4 regions of the Aestuariimicrobium sp. Y1814 genome follow, and region 3 is predicted to be linked to each of the others. Evidence: predicted binding sites of a transcription regulator. Region 3 holds the regulator's gene; each other region holds the start of a gene.
The links. Region 3 encodes LexA, which represses DNA repair genes until DNA is damaged. Its sites were predicted from a motif close to TCGAACANNTGTTCGA; they were not measured.
Positions count from the first base shown of each region.

Region 1: the regulator LexA is predicted to act here: its motif matches at 3,178-3,193, upstream of ACQE3C_RS05200 (HNH endonuclease signature motif containing protein).
Region 2: the regulator LexA is predicted to act here: its motif matches at 2,165-2,180, upstream of ACQE3C_RS00515 (HNH endonuclease signature motif containing protein).
Region 4: the regulator LexA is predicted to act here: its motif matches at 1,270-1,285, upstream of ACQE3C_RS06915 (HNH endonuclease signature motif containing protein).

Region 1 is NZ_JBNJRW010000003.1:220,426-225,519, reverse strand. Features, by position in the region: gene ACQE3C_RS05210 (MFS transporter) at 1-491, opposite strand, end outside; gene ACQE3C_RS05205 (AI-2E family transporter) at 652-1,860, shown strand; gene ACQE3C_RS05200 (HNH endonuclease signature motif containing protein) at 1,893-3,170, opposite strand; gene ACQE3C_RS05195 (zinc-binding dehydrogenase) at 3,271-3,762, shown strand; gene ACQE3C_RS05190 (HU family DNA-binding protein) at 3,765-4,049, opposite strand; gene ACQE3C_RS05185 (hypothetical protein) at 4,319-4,822, opposite strand; gene ACQE3C_RS05180 (glycosyltransferase) at 4,828-5,094, opposite strand, start outside.
Region 2 is NZ_JBNJRW010000001.1:102,293-107,386, reverse strand. Features, by position in the region: gene dnaE (DNA polymerase III subunit alpha) at 1-2,016, opposite strand, end outside; gene ACQE3C_RS00515 (HNH endonuclease signature motif containing protein) at 2,209-3,129, shown strand; gene ACQE3C_RS00510 (glutamate synthase subunit beta) at 3,134-4,600, opposite strand; gene gltB (glutamate synthase large subunit) at 4,593-5,094, opposite strand, start outside.
Region 3 is NZ_JBNJRW010000001.1:361,647-366,740, forward strand. Features, by position in the region: gene ACQE3C_RS01785 (RDD family protein) at 89-967, shown strand; gene ACQE3C_RS01790 (hypothetical protein) at 1,083-1,403, opposite strand; gene lexA (transcriptional repressor LexA) at 1,633-2,469, shown strand; gene ACQE3C_RS01800 (ATP-dependent DNA helicase) at 2,498-4,447, opposite strand; gene hflX (GTPase HflX) at 4,627-5,094, opposite strand, start outside.
Region 4 is NZ_JBNJRW010000004.1:233,196-238,289, reverse strand. Features, by position in the region: gene ACQE3C_RS06920 (AAA family ATPase) at 1-488, shown strand, start outside; gene ACQE3C_RS06915 (HNH endonuclease signature motif containing protein) at 507-1,262, opposite strand; gene ACQE3C_RS06910 (DEAD/DEAH box helicase) at 1,695-3,962, opposite strand; gene ACQE3C_RS06905 (DUF7059 domain-containing protein) at 4,052-5,094, shown strand, end outside.

The DNA.
Region 1 (5,094 bases), on a different contig from region 3:
CCGGTAGCGATGGCGGCGGCACCGAGGGCGCCGCCGAGCAGGGCGCCGACCGACCACATGGCGTGGTAGCTGTTGATGATGCTGCGGCCCATGTGCTTCTGGACCCGCAGCGCGTGGTGGTTCTGGGCGACGTCGGTGACCGAGTCGGAGCAGCCGGCGAGGAACACGGCGGTGATGAACACGGCCAGGCTCGGTGCGGCTGCGGCGGCGAGGATCGCGATCATCGACAGTGCCATGCCCACCCAGGCCACCATCGGTGAGCCGAACCGGCGGATCAGGACCGCGGCGAAGAGCCCGGACGCAAACGCCCCGGCTGGGAAGGCCGCGATGGCCAGCCCGAACATGGCGTTGGTCAGTTCGAGGTCGGCCTTCACCTCGGGCAGCCGCGGGACGAGGCTAGCGTAGGCGGCGCCGTTGGTGAGGAAGATCAGTCCCACGCCGAGCCGGGCCCGGTGGAGCTGGCTGGCGCTGAAGGCCTGGGCAGTGGTCACGAGCGACAAGCCTAACGGTTGGTCGGCTACAGCCGCGGGTCGGGTCAGTGCTCACCGAGGCCGAGTTCGAGGCCCAGAAAGCACGAAACCTCGCCGGCCTGTGAGCAGCGTGGCCGGCCCCTGAGCCGATTCGTTGGCCTGGGGGTCTAGCCTCATCGTCATGGCATTGTTCCGAAACGATCGGTTGCGTGTACACCTCGAGTCCCCCGTGCGGATCGAGTCGCCGGTGCACCTTGATGGCCCCGTGCCGGTGGTGGCCAAGGAGGTCGAGCTGACCGCGACCCGTCCGCCGTGGAGCCTGTGGGCTGATGGGTTCGGCCGGATCGCGATCCGTGCGGTGCAGATCATCGTCGTGGTGATCGTCGGGATCGGGCTGGTGTACGCCGTCCGGTCGTTGACGGTGGTGACCATCCCAATGATGATCGCGTTGATCCTGGCCAGTGCGTTCAATCCGGTGATGCGCGCCATGCGCTCGCGGGGGGTGCCGTCGTTGGCGGCGACGCTGCTCACCTTGCTGGGCATCGTGGTCATTCTCGGGCTGCTGGGCTGGCTGATCGTCTGGGCGGTGCGCGACCAGTGGGACGAGTTGGCCACCCAGGCCCAGGACGGGTTCGACCAGTTGGTGGTGTGGGCGCAGGGCCTGCCGTTCGACGTGGCCTCCCCGGAACAGATCGACCAGTGGATGGACCAGCTGACTGACTTCCTGACCAGTGCGCAGTTCGGGTCCGGTGCGATCGCCGGCGTGGGTGCGGTGGCCAACTTCCTGACCGGCCTGGTGCTGATGGTGGTGACCCTGTTCTTCTTCCTGAAGGACGGCGCGAAGATGTGGGAGTTCCTGCTGCGCCCCTTCCGCGGGCAGAGCTACTCGCGGGCCCGCCGCATCGGAGACCGGATCGTCACCACCCTGGGGTCCTACGTGCGCGGGACTGCGGCAGTGGCGGCGGTGGACGCGATCGGCATCCTGATCGGTCTGCTCATCCTGCGGGTGCCGCTGGCCATCCCGCTGGCGGTGCTGGTCTTCCTGCTGGCGTTCATCCCGATCGTCGGCGCCACCCTGGCCGGCATCCTCGCCGCGCTGGTGGCGCTGGTGACCAACGGCCTGACCAACGCCCTCATCGTGGTGGGCGTGGTCGTCCTGGTCAACCAGCTCGAAGGCAACCTGCTGCAGCCGGTGCTGATGGGACGATCAATGAAGCTGCACGCGTTCGTGATCCTGATCGCCCTGACCATCGGCACCGTGCTCGGCGGCATCGTGGGAGCCGTGCTGGCCGTCCCGCTCACCGCCGCGCTGTGGGGCGCCATCAACGTCTGGGACGGCCCCGACACCCCGCCCTGGTGGGCGCGCGCCAAGATCACCACCAGCGACTGAGGTCTGGGGCTGGAGGGTTCGCGACCTCGGGGTCAGGCGGGTATTCGGTCGCTGCCCGGCGGCGCGGGTGGTTCGGGGCCGGCCCCGGGTGCCCCTGGTGATTCGGGTGGTTGGGGTTCGGGGTGTTCGGCGGTGTTGAAGTAGACCGCGCCGAGGTCGAGGCGTTCCCCGCGGATCCCGACCCGTATCGGTTCCGGCCGGCCCGCGACCACCCGCAGTGGTTGCTTCGGCATGCCGTAGCCGATGTACTTGCCGACCCTGCCACTACCACCGGTGAACACCAACCCATCCACCCGACCAGGGTCACCAGAGATGCTGTACTCACCCAGGTGCACCTGCCGATGATGCAACGGGCACAAGGAGACCAGGTTGTCCGGGTCGGTCGGCCCACCATCCTTCCAATGCACCAGGTGATGATTCTCCAGGAACCCGCCCACCCCGCACCCGGGGTAACGACACCCACGGTCCCGGTCCTCCACCAACACCCGCGTGCGGTCCGGCACGATCCGCAACGACCTGCCCACCGCCACCGGCACACTTTGGGTTTCCCACACCGGCTTCACACTCCCACCGCAGGTGTAGCGGTCCAACAACACCCCCGGCACGGCACCCTTCTCCTGCACCCATCCACTGCCATCAGTGGACAGGTGCAACACCACCTTGTACAACTCCCGCCGCGACCCCGAGGACACACCCCGCAGGGACCGGGCGGCGACCTCCACCAACCCCTCCGCCAGGCTGACCCGAGGGTTCCCCGCAGTGAACAACGAGTCCTTCGCCTCCCGGATCGCCTGCTCCACCAACGCCCCCTCCACCGCCGTGGTCGAGAACCGCAACGTGAACCTGCCCCCGAACGACGACATCACCAGTTCCGTCGGCTGCTGCGCCAGGGTCGAACGAGGTTCCTCCCGGGCCGGCTGCACCCGCTCGAACGGGTAGCGGGCAGTCACCCTGCGCAACTGCGACACGGTCAAAACCTCACCCAACCGCGCCACCTCCGCCACCGACCGGTCCGGCACATGCTCAGCGATCGGCATCGCCTGGTCCAACGTCATCCGACCCTGCGCCATCAAACCGGTCACCGGCTCCAAACCCGCACCACGCTCAGCGACCCGCACCAACGCCCGCGCCTGCCCAGCCGACACCCCCGCATAGACCTGCAACCAGTGCTCCGGGGACTTCACCCCGTCACCAGCCCACCCCGACCCCGCCAACAACTCCCGAGTCAGTTCCACCAGACCGGCCTGCGCCTGGGCAAGCTCACCCGCGAGCCGTCCCGCCCGCTTCGTCCAAGCACCCCACCGATCCATGTATATATAGTACACACGTTCGAAACCATGGACAAGAGGCCACCGACCAGAAGGGCGTCGACGTGGTGCTCGACCACATCGCCGGGCAGACCTTCGCCGAGTGCCTGCCGCCCCGGCGATCGACGGCCGCGTGGTCAACATCGGACGACTCGCCGGTCCTGCCTCGAACATCGATCTCGATGCCCTGTCGTCCCGCCATCTGACGGTGCACGGAGTGTCGTTCGAGTTCTCGCGCCACCAGCAGTCCGTGCCGAGCCTGGCTGGGCTCGAGGCCGAGGTGCTGCCGGCCGTGGGTCGCGGCGAGGTCCGCCCGATCATCGACAGCACCTACCCCATCGAGGACGTTGAGCAGGCCACGGACCGCCTGCGCTCGGGGATCACCACCTGCCCAACCCCCGGGACGGACACGGGCCGCTCGGCGAGCACGAACTCGGGACCGCGCCCGGACATCAGGACGCGCATGGTGTCAGTCACTTGGCCTCCTCACGTCGTCACCCTCCACCCTGTCCCGGGATGCACGACGTCGGGAGAGGAAGGTTTCACCCGGGGAAGGCTTCCTCCCCCTCAGGCCCAGCGAGGACCGACCGCTTGAGCTCAGCCGCGCGGGGTCGCGACCGCTTCCTTGAGGGCGGCGGCCGGCTTGAACGCCACGGCCTTGCTGGCCGGGATCTCGATGGCCTCGCCGGTCTGCGGGTTGCGCCCGGCGCGTGCGGACCGGTCGCGCACCTCGAAGGTGCCGAATCCCGCGATGGTGACCCGGTCGCCGCCCGCCAGGGCATCGCTGATCACGGCCAGCACGGCGTCGACCGCTCCTTCTGCCGCCCTGGCGTCGAGGTCGGACGAGGCAGCCACGCTGTCGATGAGTCCACGCTTGTTCATGCAGTTCTCCTGTGTTCTCGCCCCGGGATGTGCCCGGAACGCTTCTAATGAGATCAGTTCTCATCCTACACGCCGTCATCGCGCACTAGACCCCACTGAACCACCCGCCGAGACCCGCGCCGTGCGCACAGCCACCCAGCAGTGTGCATCGACTGGACCGGAACGGACGCCGAGCGGCCATCCAAGCCGGGTCGATGCACCCTCACCCTGCTGGGCGCCCAGGGCTGCAGTGCCCCGGACGCCCAGCACCGTGAGGATCTACCCGCCGATCACCACACGTTCGGATCCACCGCGCTCCTGTCGAACATGTCCAGGGAGCCGTCCCCGTCGAAGTCGTAGCGCGCTACCGGGATCATCACAGCCCCGCCGTTCGAGGATCGGGCCCCGCTCCACGACCTGGCCTGGAGGCCCGGCCGGTTGTGGAAGTCGACCAGGGTATCGAGTTGACCGTCGAGGTTCGTGTCGACCTCGGCGATGTCGAAGCCACCGTCGTGGTCCATGTCCGAGAACCTGACCTCGAAGTACCCATCGAGGTTCGCGTCGTACCAGACCGTCTCGTAGAGGCCGTTGCCGTCGAGGTCATGCATCGTGTAATCGAAGTGGCCGTCGCCGTTGCGGTCCCCCACCACGCTTTCGTAGCGGCCATCACCGTCGAAGTCGACCAGATAGTACATCGTTGATGCCGAGGCGTTCATGACGCCGCCTCCCACCAGCAGAGCAACCGACGCGATCAATACGCCGAGCAGCTTGATGGCCACACCCTTGAGATTCATGGAATTCAGACGAAACGACGTTTCAGAAGGTTCCCTCGGATGCACCGGGTGCTCAGGCCCCTCGCTCTGGGCCACAGCCACCCAGCAGTGTGCATCAACTCGGCTGGAATCGGCTCTGGGCGGCTACCCGACCCCGGTCGATGCACGTTGCTGGGGGCAAGTACGGATCCAGCCGGCTCACGAGGCTCCGAGGGCACCGGCCAGTCGCCAGAAGCCCACGCCGAGGCTGGCGACGTCGATGCCTCACCGGGGATCGGATCGTCGGGCGCTGT
Region 2 (5,094 bases), 260 kb from region 3:
GGTCTTGCGGCGGGCGTACTTGTTGTGCGAGTCGGCGCCCATCGGGCCCGGACGATACAGCGCACCGACGGCCGAGATGTCTTCGAACTTGTCGGGCCGCATCGAGCGCAGCAGCGAACGCATGGGGCCGCCGTCGAGCTGGAAAACGCCCAGGGTGTCGCCGCGCTGGAGCAGTTCGAAGGTGGCCGCGTCGTCCATCGGCAGGTCTTCCAGGACGACGTCGACGCCACGGTTGCTGGTGATGTTGCGCAGGGCGTCGTCGAGCACCGTCAGGTTGCGCAGGCCCAGGAAGTCCATCTTGATCAGGCCCAGTGACTCACAACCCGGGTAGTCGAACTGCGTGATGATGGCGCCGTCCTGCTCGCGCTTCATCAGCGGGATGATGTCGATCAGCGGCTCGGAGCTCATGATCACGCCGGCGGCGTGCACACCCCACTGCCGCTTGAGGCCCTCGATGCCCCTGGCCGTGTCGACCACCCGGGCGACATCGGCATTGGACTCGTACAGCTCGCGGAACTCGCGGCCCTCGGCGTAGCGGTCATGGTCGGGGTTGAACAACTCGGGCAGCGGGACGTCCTTGCCCATCACCGCGGCCGGCATGGCCTTGGTGATCTGGTCGCCGATCGAGTAGGGCATGTCGAGCACCCGGGCGGAGTCCTTGACGGCCTGCTTGGCCTTGATGGTGCCGTAGGTGATGATCTGGCTGACCCGGTCGGAGCCGTACTTGTTGGTGACGTAGGCGATCACCTCGCCGCGGCGACGGTCGTCGAAGTCGATGTCGAAGTCGGGCATCGAGACCCGCTCGGGGTTGAGGAAGCGTTCGAACAGCAGGCCGTGCTCGATCGGGTCGAGGTCGGTGATGCGCAGGGCGTAGGCGCACATGGACCCTGCACCGGAGCCTCGTCCGGGACCGACACGGATGCCGTTCTCCTTGGACCAGTTGATGAAGTCGGCCACCACCAGGAAGTAGCCGGCGAAGCCCATCTTCAGGATGATCTCGTACTCGAAGCGCGCCCGCTCGGTGACCTCGGCGGGCACACCGTCCGGGTAGCGGCGGGCCAGCCCGGCCCGGACCTCCTTGACGAACCAGGAGTCCTCCGTCTCACCCTCGGGCACCGGGAACTTGGGCATGTAGGTGCCCATGCCCTCGGTGAACTCGGTCTGGCAGCGTTCGGCGATCGCCAGGGTGTTGTCGCAGGCCTCGGGCAGGTTGCTGAACAGCTGGCGCATCTGCTCGGCCGACTTCAGGTAGTAGCCCGAGCCGTTGAACTTGAATCGTCCGGGGGTGTCGAAGCGGGCGCCGGCCGAGACGCACAGCAGCGTGTCGTGGGCGTGGGCGTCGTCCTTGCCGACGTAGTGCAGGTCGTTGGTGGCGACCAGCGGCAGGTTCAGCTTCTTGGCCAGCCGCAGAAGGTCGTCACGCACATTGGTCTCGATGTCGAGGCCGTGGTCCATCAGCTCGACGAAGAAGTTGCCCTTGCCGAAGATGTCCTCGAATTCGGCGGCCGATTCGACGGCGTTGTCGAACTGGCCCAGGCGCAGGTAGGTCTGCACCTCACCCGAGGGGCAGCCGGTGGTGGCCAGCAGGCCCTGGGAGTACTGGTTGAGCAGTTCCCGGTCGGCGCGCGGCTTGTAGAAGAACCCCTCGAGGCTCGAGCGGGTGCTCAGCCGGAACAGGTTGTGCATGCCCTCGGTGTTCTCGCTCCACATGGTCATGTGGGTGTAGGCGCCCTTGGACGCCACGTCGTCGCCGGTGCCGTCACCGAACTGGACGCGCTTGCGTTCGCTGCGGTGGGTCTTGGGGGTGAGGTAGGCCTCCAGCCCGATGATGGGCTTGATCTCGGCCTTCTTCGCGGCCTTGTAGAACTCGTAGGCGCCATAGAGGTTGCCGTGGTCGGTCATCGCGATGGCCGGCATCCCCAGCCCGGCCGCCTTCTGGGTGAGGTCGGCCACCCGGGCCGCTCCGTCGAGCATCGAGAAGTCCGTGTGGCAGTGCAGGTGGACGAACTGGTCCATGCAGGTTTCCCTCCCCATCCGTGACGACGGTGACCCAGCCTAACCCCGTCCACCGACAAGTCCGACACCGGAACAGTTGGTATGCGCCGAAAATAGTTGTCCACAGATCTGGCGGTGGGCTTGTGTGGCGTCCCCGTAGTTGAGCTAATAGTACAACTGTTCGATACTAGACGACGTGGCGAGGTGCTCCGGATGGGATCCGACGCCGCACCACAGGCCGTGCCAGGCCTGCCACCACCGCCGAGACCGAAGCGCAAGCCGAGGCCGGCGCTTGACCAGCGCCCGTCGCAGGAAAGGTTCGCCCGCGCGGAGTTCAGCGCCACCGGCGCCCGGCAGAAGCTGGTCGCCCTGAATGATGCCTTCCTCGCCAAGTGCCGTGCCGAGGCCGAGGAGTTCCGGCTGTATGCGGAATACGCCGACGAGTACCGGTTCATCCCCGAGGAGAGCCCCGTGCTGGCCGGCACCGAACGCCTGATGACCTGGGGAGGCGACGGGTTCGACCCCGACTGCCCGGCCCGAGGGCAGCGAGGCCACACCTGTGGAACGGTCACGGTCGACCCCGAGCAGTTGCTGCCCCGCGCCCAGCTCTTCGTGCACCTGTCCGAAGCCACCCTGCGCGCCGGCGAAGGGCTGATGCGGGTCGAGAAGGCCGGTGGGCTGCTGGCCGACTGGGTCAAGGAACTCAACGGCAACACGAGAGTCACCGTGCGCCCAGTGCTGCACCCCGACCAGCTCGCCACCTCCGACTCCTACGAGGTGCCGGCCCGGATGCGGGAATGGGTCACGCTGCGCAACACCCACGAGGCGTTCCCGTTCTCCCAGCGACCCTCCCGGGGGCTCGACCTGGACCACACCATCCCGTGGCGGCCGACCCCGGCCGGACAGGAACCCCTGACCCGGCCGGACAACCTGGCCCCGCTGTCACGGAAGGTCCACCGGGCGAAGACCCACGGCGGCTGGCACCTCAGCCAGCCGCTACCGGGCACCTTCCTGTGGCGCTCGCCACTCCGCTTCGGCTACCTGGTCACGCGCAGCCACACCTGGCTGGTCGAAGACCCCACCGGACGCATCCTGCCCCGCCCCGATGACGGAGAGGACTCCCCCGCCGCCTGAGAACTCACGCCAGCAGCTGGCGCTCCTGGGGGCCGATGGGCCGCGGCAGCACCGAGGTGCCCATCAGGAACTCGTCGACCCCGCGGGCAGCCGATCGTCCCTCGGCAATCGCCCAGACGATCAACGACTGGCCGCGGCCGGCGTCACCGCAGACGAAGACGCCGGGCACGTTGGTGGCGTACGACTCGTCGCGGGCAATGTTGCCGCGCTCGTCGAGCTCCACGCCCAGCTGGTCGACCACCGAGTCCGTCTCAGGGCCGGTGAAGCCCATGGCCAGCAGCACCAGGTCAGCGGGGATCTCGCGCTCCGACCCGGGCACCGGCACGAACTTGCCCTGGTCGAAGGTGACCTCGTGCAGCTTCAGCGACTTCACCCGGCCCTGCTCGTCACCCACGAACTCACTCGTCGAGACCGAGTAGGTCCGCTCGCCGCCCTCCTCGTGGGCCGAGCTGACCCGCATGATCATCGGGTAGGTCGGCCACGGCTGGTGCGCGGGGCGCTCATCGGGCGGGGTGGGCATGATCTCGAGCTGGGTGACCGAGGCCGCACCCTGACGGGTCGAGGTGCCCAGGCAGTCGGCACCGGTGTCGCCACCGCCGATGATCACCACGTGCTTGCCCTCGGCCGTGATCTGGTTCTCGACCTCCTGGCCCAGCGCAGCACGGTTCGCCTGCGGCAGGAACTCCATCGCCTGGTGAATGCCTGCCAGTTCACGCCCGGGCACCGGCAGGTCGCGGGCCTTGGTCGACCCGATCGCCAGCACGACGGCGTCGAAGCGCTCCAGCAGCTGTTCACCGGTGACGTCGACACCAATGTTGGTGCTGGGACGAAATACCGTGCCCTCCAGGGTCATCTGCTTCAGTCGACGGTCGACGACCGACTTCTCCATCTTGAACTCAGGGATGCCGTAGCGCAGCAGGCCGCCGATGGCGTCAGCACGTTCATAGACGACCACGGTGTGGCCCGTGCGGGTCAGCTGCTGGGCCGCGGCCAGTCCGGCGGGGCCGGACCCGATCACGGCCACCGTCTTCAGCGAGTGCCATTCGGGCATCTGCGGGGTGACGCGGCGGTCGTCCCAGGCCTTGTCAATGATGGCCACCTCGACGTTCTTGATGGTGACCGGGTCACCGACCAGGCCGACCACACAAGCGGTCTCGCAGGGCGCCGGGCACAGGCGTCCGGTGAACTCGGGAAAGTTGTTGGTGGCGTGCAGCCGGTCGGCGGCCGGCACCCACTCATCACGCCAGACCAGGTCGTTCCACTCGGGAATCAGGTTCCCCAGCGGGCAGCCGGTGTGGCAGAACGGGATGCCACAGTCCATGCAGCGCCCGGCCTGCTTGCTGATGATCGGCAGCAGGGCCCGCCCCGGACCTTCGGGGTAGACCTCCCGCCAGTCGTTGACGCGCTCCTCGACGGGCCGGCGGGTGGCCACCTCGCGGGGGGTGGTCATGAATCCACGGGGATCAGCCATGAGCGGCCTCCATCATCAGGTCGGTGGTCTGGGCTTCGGTCAGGCCGAGGCTCTTGGCCTCGGCCTCGGCGGCCTTCACCTTGGCGTAGTCGCGGGGAAGGATCTTGGTGAAACGGCGCGACAGTTCGTCGCGACCGGCATCCAGCAGGCGCTGGGCGACATCGGAGCCGGTGTGGTCGCGGTGGCGGGTGAGCAGGTCGGTGACCCGGTCCAGGTCGACCTCGGTCAGCTCGAGCGGGTCGACCATCTCGGTGTTGAGCCGCTCCTGGGCCAGGTCGAGCACCCAGGCCACGCCCCCGGACATGCCGGCGGCGAAGTTGCGCCCGGTCGGGCCGAGCACGAGGGCCTCGCCCCCGGTCATGTACTCACAACCATGGTCCCCGACGCCCTCGACCACCGCGGTGGCACCGGAGTTGCGCACGCAGAAGCGCTCACCGACCACGCCCCGCAGGTAGATCTCACCGGAGGTGGCGCCGTAGCCGATCACGTTGCCG
Region 3 (5,094 bases):
CATTGAGACCCTCCCCCGCTAGATTTGGTCTCGTTCGCACGCACCACCTGGTCGAGCACTGCGAAAACACCGAACTTGGAGAACCCTCATGAGCAACAACTGGAACGAGCCGAATGCACCGCAGGGCGGTGACGGCGGGGCAGACCAGAACTGGAACCAGGCCGGCAGCGCCGACCAGCCCTGGACTGATCCCACCCAGGGCAGCCAGCCCAGCGCCGACCAGCCTTGGACTGATCCCACCCAGGGCAGCCAGCCCAGCGCCAACTCGTCGTGGGACCAGAGCCAGGCCTCGGCAAACCAGGGTTGGGATGCCAACGCTGGCCAGCAGGCCGGTGGCTGGGACCAGAGCCAGGCCTCGGCGAACCAGGGTTGGGACCAGAGCCAGCAGGCAGGCGGCTGGGACCCCAACGCGGGCCAGCAGGGCTACAACCCCGGCCCGGCCGGCGGTGCCGCCTACGGCGCCCCGGGCTACGGCGCCCCGCCCGCGGCCCCCGGTGCCAACATCGGCCCGCTCGGCATGCCGCTGGCCAGCTTCGGCAAGCGCGCCTACGGTTGGCTGTTCGACTTCCTGCTGCCCGGCTTCGTGATCAGCTTCATCGTAAGCCTGATCTTCCGCCCCGAGGTCACCTCGACCAGCGGTGGCGTCACCGTCACCCAGACCAACAACATCCCCAGCATCATCGGCAGCCTGCTGCTGTACCTCGCGCTGTCCTACGTCAGCGCCAAGACCGGTCAGACCTGGGGCCGCAAGATCGCCAAGACCCAGCTGGTCGGTGAGGACGGCCAGCCCATCGGTCTGGGCAAGAGCTTCATCCGCTACATCGCCCACTACGTCGACTCGATCATCTGCATGATCGGTTGGCTCTTCCCGATCTGGGACAGCAAGCGCCAGACGCTCGCCGACAAGATCATGAAGACCTACGTCCTCGACGTGTCGCAGTCCGGGCCGATCAACGTCCAGCAGTGAACTGATCCGACTGCGGAACACTCCGCGAACACCAGCGGCGGCCCCGCCCTTGAGGCTGGGGCGCCGCTGTTGTTGTTCGCCCCTTGTTGTGCGTCGGGTACTCAGCGGTGGCCGCTCAGGGCTGGCCCACCACCACGGGCTGTGCTGCCGGCGCCTCGGTCGGCTGGCTGACCGCCCAGAGGCCCTGCACGAGCACGACCAGGCCGAACAGGAAGACCAGCGCCACGGCCACCATGATCGCCAGCAGACTGGCATCGCTGGGGCCGCTCGCGGCGCGGGGCACAGAGCACGCCCGCACCGACGATGCGGTGGCCAGGCGGGCCGGACGCCGACGGGGTGACGCCTGGGTCGACGGCTGAGCCATGGGCTGGGTGAGTCGGACCCGGGCCGGGCGGACTGCGGCACCGGTCTCGCGGGTGAGGGTTGCTGCGCTCATGTGATCCTCCTGGGAAGGCCGCCCTGCACATCCTGCAACGCGGTTCGAACACCTGTTCGATCAGGACTCTACTGGCAACCAGCCCAGCAATCAAACATTTGTTCGACATCGGGTCGCTCGACCAGCAGCTGACCCCAGTCGACCAGGCCCCACTGACAAAACTTGCGACACACTCGATTGTGTCGAACAGGTGTTTGAATTGTGGGGCCGGGCAGGCTAGCGTAGGAGCATGGCTGATGATTCGACCCGCGACACCCCCCGACGTGCTGCGACTCCCCGTCGCGCCCAGAAGTCGACCCGGGGGCCGGGTCGTCCCAGCAACGCCGCCGTCGCCGCCGAACTCGGCACCGTGCACGCCCTGCCCGACGGCCCCGCCGACCAGGAGGGCCTGACTGCCCGCCAGCGGGTGATCCTCGAGGTCATCCGCGATGCCGTCGCCGCCCAGGGCTACCCGCCGAGCATCCGCGAGATGGGTGAGGCGGTCGGCCTGGCCAGCCCGAGCAGCGTCTCCCACCAGCTGAAGGCGTTGGAGGCCAAGGGCTTCCTGCGTCGGGACCCTCATCGTCCGCGCGCCCTCGAGGTGCACCTGCCGCCCTCGATGGCGACCCCGTCAGCGGCCCCCGAGCGCCTGCACCAGGTCACCGAGGACGAGGTCGACGACCCGACCGGGATCAACGATGCCCAGCCCACCGGGGTGGCGGTGCCGGTGGTCGGCCGTATCGCCGCCGGTGGTCCGATCCTGGCCGAGGAGCATGTCGAGGACGTGTTCGCCATGCCGCGCCAGCTCGTCGGCGAGGGAGTGCACTTCATGCTCGAGGTGAAGGGTGACTCGATGGTCGATGCGGCCATCTGTGACGGGGACTGGGTTGTGGTGCGCAAGCAGGACACCGCGGTCAACGGCGACATCGTGGCTGCGTTGCTCGACGACGAAGCCACCGTCAAGACTTTCAAGCGCAAGGACGGCAAGGTGTGGCTGATGCCGCACAACCCGGACTACAGCCCGATCGACGGCACCTACGCCTCCGTGATGGGCAAGGTGGTGGCGGTCATCCGCAAGGTGGGCTGAGCCCCACCCCTCAGCCGCGCGACTCCCGTCAGTCGCGTGCTTCCTGCAACCTGCGCAGCGCCTGGACCGCGACCTCACGGTCGGTGGTCATCCAGTAGTTGGGCATGGACGAGCGCAGGTAGGACCCGTAGCGGGCGGTGACCAGCCGCGGGTCCAGCACCGCGATCACACCCCGGTCGGTGGCCCGCCGGATCAGCCGCCCACTCCCCTGCGCCAGCAACAGGCCGGCGTGGGCTGCGGCCACCGACATGAACCCGTTCCCACCGGCCTGCGCCACCGCCTGCTGCCGGGCCTGCATCAGCGGGTCATCCGGGCGTGGGAAGGGGATCTTGTCCATGATCACCAGCTCGCAGGTGTCACCGGGCACATCGATGCCCTGCCACAAAGAAAGAGTCCCGAACAGGCTGGTCTGCGGGTCGGCCACGAACTGGCTGGTCAACTCCGACAACTGGGCATCGCCCTGGCACAGGATCTTCAACTGCGGCAGCTGCTCGCGCACGTGGTTGGCGGCCTCGACCGCATTGCGCTGGGAGGCGAACAGCCCCAGGGTACGCCCGCCCGCGGCCCACACGAGTTCGGCGATCTCGGCCAGTAGTTCGGCGGCCATGCCGTCGCGTTGCGGCTTGGGCAGGTCTGCCCCGACATAGAGGATGCCCTGCTTGGGGTAGTCGAACGGCGAGCCGACATCAAGCCCGGCCCATGCCCAGCGGCCCTCGTCCCCGTCGACGACCTGGGTGGCATCAGCCACCTGTTCCTTGCGGCTGAGCCCGACGCTGGCGGCGATGTTCTCGAAGTTCCCGCCGACGGTCATGGTGGCCGAGGTGAGTACGGTCGGACGTTCCCCGAAGACCTTCTCCCGCATGAGGCCGGCCACCGACAGCGGCGCGACATGTGCCCAGCGGCCGAACCGTTCCCGTTCGGAGACCCAGATGACGTCCTGGGTGTTCAGGGCGGCCATCCGCTCGGCGATGTCGAAGACCTCCTTGACTGCGGCCGCGGACTGCGACTTCTCGGCGTCGTCACCGCGCACCGTGGCCCCGTCGGCGGCTCCCTTGCCGGTCAGCTCGCTGACAGCCTTGCGGGCGGCGTCGCGGACGCTGCGGAAGGCGTCGACCACCGGGCCGTCCTCGGTGATGCGGGCCAGTTCTGACTCCTCGAGGCCCCGGGCCAGGATGTCACCCGCCTCGAGCAGGTCGACCCCGGTGTCATCGGTGAGCCACGGCAGGGCGCGTCGACCCACCCGCTCGACCACCTGGGGGCTGAGTTCGGCGCTGGCGGCGCCGGTCACCCGGGAGACCAGGTCGTGGGCCTCGTCGACGATGATGGCGTCATGTTCGGGCAGGACGGTGCCGCCGTGCATCGCGTTGATCGCCAGCAGAGCGTGGTTCGTGACGAGCAGGTCGGCGGCCCGGGCCCGTTCCCGTGAGGCCTCGACCAGGCATTCGGTGCCGTAGGGGCAGCGCTGGGTCCCCAGGCATTCCCGCACGGGGATGGAGACCTGCTGCCAGGCCGCGGGCGTGTGGGCGGGGGCGTCGTCCCGGTCGCCCAGTTGCTTGTCGGCGACCTGTTCCTCGACCCATTCGCGCAGCATGACGACCTCGGCGCCCAGCGCTGAGGTGGGGTCGGCGCGGCGGGTGGCCGCAGCCAGATCAGCCCCGGCGAGCAGCGCCTGCTGGTCGTCGGTTGACCCGTCGCGCACCTTGTGCAGGCAGGCGTAATTGGTGCGTCCCTTGAGGATGGCTGCCACCGGGCGGGTGCCGGTGACCGCCTCGACGGCGTCCAGTGCCGCGGGGATGTCCTTGGTGGCGAGCTGTGCCTGCAACGCCAGGGTCGCCGTGGCGACCACGATCCGATCACCGCCGTTGGCCAGGTGGGCCAGGGCCGGGGTCAGGTAGCCCAGCGACTTGCCGGTACCGGTGCCGGCCTGGATGAGACTGTGGGTACCCGACTCGATGGTGGCCGCCACGGCATCGGCCATCTGCTGCTGGCCGGCGCGCGGCTGGCCGTGCAGTTTCTCGACGGCAGCCGCGAGGACGGACTGGTGGGGTGTGGGCACCCAGCCACTGTAGTCGGGCCGCCGCGACGGGGCCGCCCGACTCCCGGCGGACAAGCAGATGATTGCCAGGCCCGCCACACGTGATGGTTCACCCCGAGGTACTAGATGACGTAGTCGGCGAACTCACTGGCGAGCTCGGGGTGGACATGGGCCACCACCACCGTGCCCTCCCCGGTGTGTTCGCTCGACTGCAGGGTGCCCAGCCGGTGCACCTTGTCGATGAGGTCGCCGCGGCTGTAGGGCACCAGCGCCCGCACCTCGACCTCGGGTCGGGGCAGTCGCTGCTCGGTGACCTCCCGCAGTTCCTTGATCCCTGCGCCGGTCCGGGCCGACACGAAGATCGCCTCGGGGTAGAGCGAGCGCAGCACGGTCAGCTGATCGGCATCGGCGGCGTCGATCTTGTTGATCACCAGCTGTTCGGGCCGGTCTGCAGCCCCGATGTCGCTGAGCACGGTGCGCACGGCGGCGATCTGGCCCACGGGGTCGGGGTCGGAGCCGTCGACCACGTGCAGCAGCAGGTCGGCCTCGGCCGATTCCTCCAGGGTCGAGGCGAAGGCTTCGACCAGGTC
Region 4 (5,094 bases), on a different contig from region 3:
CCGCCGCCTACGCCACGGTCGCCGAGTCGGCCTGGGGCGGGCCGCTGGTCGAGGCCATCGACCAGGCCTTCCCGGGGACGACGGTCTCCGTGGCCGCCACCTCCGAGGGCAGGTTCGGGCTGGTTGTCCAGCAGCCGGGGATGCTGCGCCCCCTGACTGCGGCCGAGCTGAGCGACGGCACCCTGCGGTTCCTGCTGCTGGCTGTGGCGCTGCTCAGCCCGCAACCACCCAGCCTGCTGGTCCTCAATGAGCCCGAGACCAGCCTGCACCCGCACGCGCTGCCGATCCTGGCTGAGCTGATCTCCCGGGTGGCCGAGCGCACCCAGGTCATCATCGTGAGCCATGCCCAGGACCTGATCCGCCCGCTGGTCGAGGCCGGCGGCGAAGAGCGCGTCGTCCACCACCACCTGGTCAAGAACACCGGTGAGACCCTCATCGAGGGGCAGGGCCTGCTGACCACCCCGACGTGGAACTGGGGCAGCCGCTGACGTCGTGGCGTGCTCGGGTCAGGCGGCGGGTGCCCGGTCGGTGCCCGGTGGCGCGGGTGGTTCGGGGCCTGCCCCGGGCTGCGCGCCGGGTGGTGGGGGTTCGGGGTCAACGGGGTGTTCGGCACTGTTGAAGTAGACCGCGCCGAGGTCGAGGCGTTCCCCGCGGATCCCGACCCGTATCGGTTCCGGCCGGCCTGCCAGCACTCGGAGTGGTTGTTTCGGCATGCCGTAGCCGATGTACTTGCCGACCCTGCCACTACCCCCGGTGAACACCAACCCATCCACCCGACCAGGGTCACCAGAGATGCTGTACTCACCCAGGTGCACCTGCCGATGATGCAACGGGCACAAGGAGACCAGGTTGTCCGGGTCGGTCGGCCCACCATCCTTCCAATGCACCAGGTGATGATTCTCCAGGAACCCACCCACCCCGCACCCGGGGTAACGACACCCACGGTCCCGGTCCTCCACCAACACCCGCGTGCGGTCCGGCACGATCCGCAACGACCTGCCCACCGCCACCGGCACACTCTGGGTTTCCCACACCGGCTCCAAACCCGCACCACGCTCAGCGACCCGCACCAACGCCCGCGCCTGCCCAGCCGACACCCCCGCATAGACCTGCAACCAGTGCTCCGGGGACTTCACCCCGTCACCAGCCCACCCCGACCCCGCCAACAACTCCCGAGTCAGTTCCACCAGACCGGCCTGCGCCTGGGCAAGCTCACCCGCGAGCCGTCCCGCCCGCTTCGTCCAAGCACCCCACCGATCCATGTATATATAGTACACATGTTCGAAACCATGGACAAGACCCTGGGCTCAAGAAACCCTCGAACAGTCAGCGAATCGGCCAACTTGAATGTTCAACTCCCGTACCCCCCTTCCCAGGATTTGATCCGTGAGGCAGACTGGCAGTGCAGTTGAGGCGGGATGAGGCGAAAGACTTCCTGAAGGTTTATCGAAACCTCGTTTCCCGGCTTGGCAGCACCCCAGGGGACCGGCCTAGGCTGGTTCCTACCAGGTCGACATCGACCTCCCACGATCCTCGTGGTTGATTCATCACCTTGGCGGGGATGAATAGCGCTAGGCGCGCCGCGGGGGAGTGTGCGTGGCCCTTCTCTGAGGGGATGAGGGGCCACGCACATCACCTTCGCCCACTTCTCAGATCGCAGCGCTTTCGCGCCGCACCGCGCCCACGCAGGACCCTCAGCCCAGCATCGCCCGCGCCAACCGCAGTGCCGCCTCCTTGTCGAGCAGCTGGTTCCCGTTGCCGCACTTCGGTGAGACCACGCACGCCGGGCAGCCCGATTCACATTCACAGGTCGCCAACCGCTCCGCCACCGCCCGCAACCACGGCTCGGCCGCCTCGAAGGCCCGCTCGGCGAAACCCGCCCCACCTGGGGTGCCGTCATGCACGAAGATCGTCGCCTCCCCGGTGTCGGGATGCAGCGGCGTCGACAGCCCGCCGAGGTCCCACCGGTCACACGGGGCGAACAGGCCCAGCAGGCCGATCGCCGTGTGCTCCAGGGCATGCGCAGCCGCCCCCAGCCCCAGGCCCTCCAGCCCCACCTCCGTGCACAGGCCGGCCGGGATCGTCCACCACATCGACCGGGTCACCATGGTGTGCTCGGGCAGGTCCAGCGGGGTCTGGTCCCAGACCTGGCTGGTCCGCTCGTCGCGGCGCAGGTACCCGGTCACCCGACTCGTCTGGCGCACGTCACCCAGGTGCAGCAGCACCCCCGACGGGCCGAAGGGCGCCGACTGCTTCGTCCGCAACACCTGCAGGTCGCTGACCTCGACCGGCTGGGTCCAGTAGTGGGGGCTGACGGGGTGCACCAGCGCCTGGGCCACCTCCGGCAGGTACTCATCGACTAGCCACTGCTCGCCCTGGTGCAGGTAGATCGCCCCGGGGTGCACGGTGCGGTCGGCCGCAGCGGCATCGACCTGGCCGATGATCCGCCCGGTCGACTCCTCGATGACCTGCACCGCCGCCCCGGTCATCGAGCGCAGGTTGATCCTGTCGACAGCCCGGTCGGGGCGGGTCCAGAACCACGTGTCACCGCGGCGGCGCAGCACCCCCTGGCGCTCGGCATGCTCGACCAACGAGACCATCCCCGCGCCGAACCAGCGTTCGTCCGCCGTGGTCAACGGCAGTTCCTGGGCGGCCGCAGCCAGGTGCGGACCGAGCACGTGCGGGTTCTCGGGGAACAAGATCGTGCGTTCCACCGGCGCCCCCAGCACCAGGTCGGGGTGCTGCACCAGGTACTGGTCGCGCGGGTCCTCCCCGGCCAGCATCACCACCAACGCGTCCCGGTCGCCGCGCCCGGCTCGTCCGGCCTGCTGCCACAGCGACGCCATCGTCCCGGGGAAGCCGGCCACCAGCACCGCATCCATCCCCGAGATGTCCACGCCCAGCTCGAGCGCATTGGTGGCTGCCACCCCGGCCAGTTCGCCGGTGTGCAGGGCCGACTCCAGGCGCCGCCGGTCACCGGCCAGGTAGCCCGACCGGTACGACGCCACCTTCGCCCCGGAGGCCACCGCCTCCGTCGCCCGGGCAGCCACCAGTTCGGCCTGGGTCCTGGAGCCCACGAAGGCGATGGTCTGGCGACCCTGGTCGACCAACCGGGCCAGCACCTCAGCCGCCTCGCGATGCACGCTGCCCTCGGGTTGCCACAGCAGCACATCGCGCGCGGGGCGCGGTGAGGCATCGGCATCGACCACGGCCACCGAGGGCTCCCCGATCAGGGCGCCACCAGAGGCTCCCGCATCGGTGGCGGTGGCGCTGGCCAGCACGAAGGTGGGGTCCGCCCCGTGGTGGGCGCAGACCCGCCGCAGCCGGCGCAGCACCTGTGCCACCTGCGCCCCGAACACCCCGCGGTAGCGATGCGCCTCATCGACCACGACATAACGCAGCGACCCCAGCAACCCGGCCCACCGGTGGTGCTGCGGCAGTACCGACAGGTGCAGCATGTCGGGGTTGGTCAGCACGAACTCGGCATGGTCACGGGCCAACCGGCGCTCGGCCTGGTCGGAGTCCCCGTCCAGCGTGGCAACCCGCCAACCCGGTGGCCCCACCTGCTTCGCGGCCCGGAACTGGTCGTGCGCCAACGCCTTGGTCGGCGACAGGTACAAGGCAGTGTGCGGCCGGGCCGAGGTGATCCGGTGGCGCCGATCGCCCACCGGGCGACCCAGCGAGGGTTCGGACGATGCAGTCGCTGCCATCACCGCCATCAGGTAGGCCAGCGACTTGCCCGAGGCGGTCGAGGTGCAGATCGCCGCGTGGGTGCCCGCATGGACGAGGTCGGCCAGTTCGGTCTGGTGCCGCCAGGGGGCCTCGATCCCGGCAGCGGTCACCGAGGCACGCACATCGTCGGGCAGCCAGGCCGGCCACGCCGTCACCTGCCCCGCCCGGGCCGGGCGATGATCATGGTGCACGACCCGCTCATCACCTGCCAGCCACTCCGGAAAGCCCACGCCCCGAAGCATGCCACGGCCCACCGACACGATCGTCCGAGGCACACACCCGCAGCCCGCGCTCGCCCCGATCCGGCACACTGGCACCCATGACCGCCACCAGCCGCCCGCCGCACGAGACCCCACTGCTGGACGAGGCGGCCACCGCCCACCTGCGAGCTGCCCTCACCGAGATCGGCTACACCGTCGACCAGGTCCTCGAACGCATCGGCGAAGAGGGCCAGGACGGCCTGTCCCGCAACATCACCGTGCCGGCAGACATGGCCCTGACCAGCGGTGATGCCCTCGACGACGCCATCCGCCTGTGGCTGCTGCAGCGCCCCGTCCCGTCGGGAAGGCTCGCCGAACACCTCGACCTGAACGCCCTGGCCGCCGCCGGCATCGTCGGTTTCGAGGCTGACCAACTGCGCGCCGGCGTCGACATCCGCCCCTACGGCTCACCGGACGACGGCGCATCCGGGTGGCTGGTCAGCGACCTCACCCCCGGTCTGGACCACCAACCGGTGAGCATGCGCGGCGACTACGTGCTCGGTGCGAGCCCCGCCTCCACCACCCTGGCCCAACTGGTGATGCGGACCCCGGTCACCTCCGCGCTCGACCTGGGCACCGGCTGCGGCATCCAGTCATTGCACCTGTCGCGGCACGCCGAGCGGGTGGTGGCCACCGACCTCAACCCGCGCGCACTGCAACTGGCCGAACTCACCGCGGGGCTCAACGACATCTCCCTCGACCTGAGGCTCGGGTCGCTCTACGACCCGGTGCCGGAACGGTTCGACCTGATCGTCACCAACCCGCCCTACGTGATGAGCCCGCCGAACACCCGGCGGCTGGTCTACCGCGAAGGCGGTTTCGTCGGGGACGATCTCGTCCGCGCCGTGGTCGAGGGTGCGGTCGACCACCTCAACCCCGGTGGGTCGCTGCAGGTGCTCGGCAACTGGGCGCTGACCGCCGACCAGCCCTGGCAGGAGCGGCTGGCCGACTGGGCGCCCGACGACGCCGACCTGTGGGTTCTCGAACGCGAGCGCCTCGGCGTGCACGAGTACATCGAGATGTGGCTGACCGATGCCGGCCTGCACCAGACGCTGCGCTGGCGCGAGGCCTACCAGGAATGGCTCGACTACTTCGCCGAACT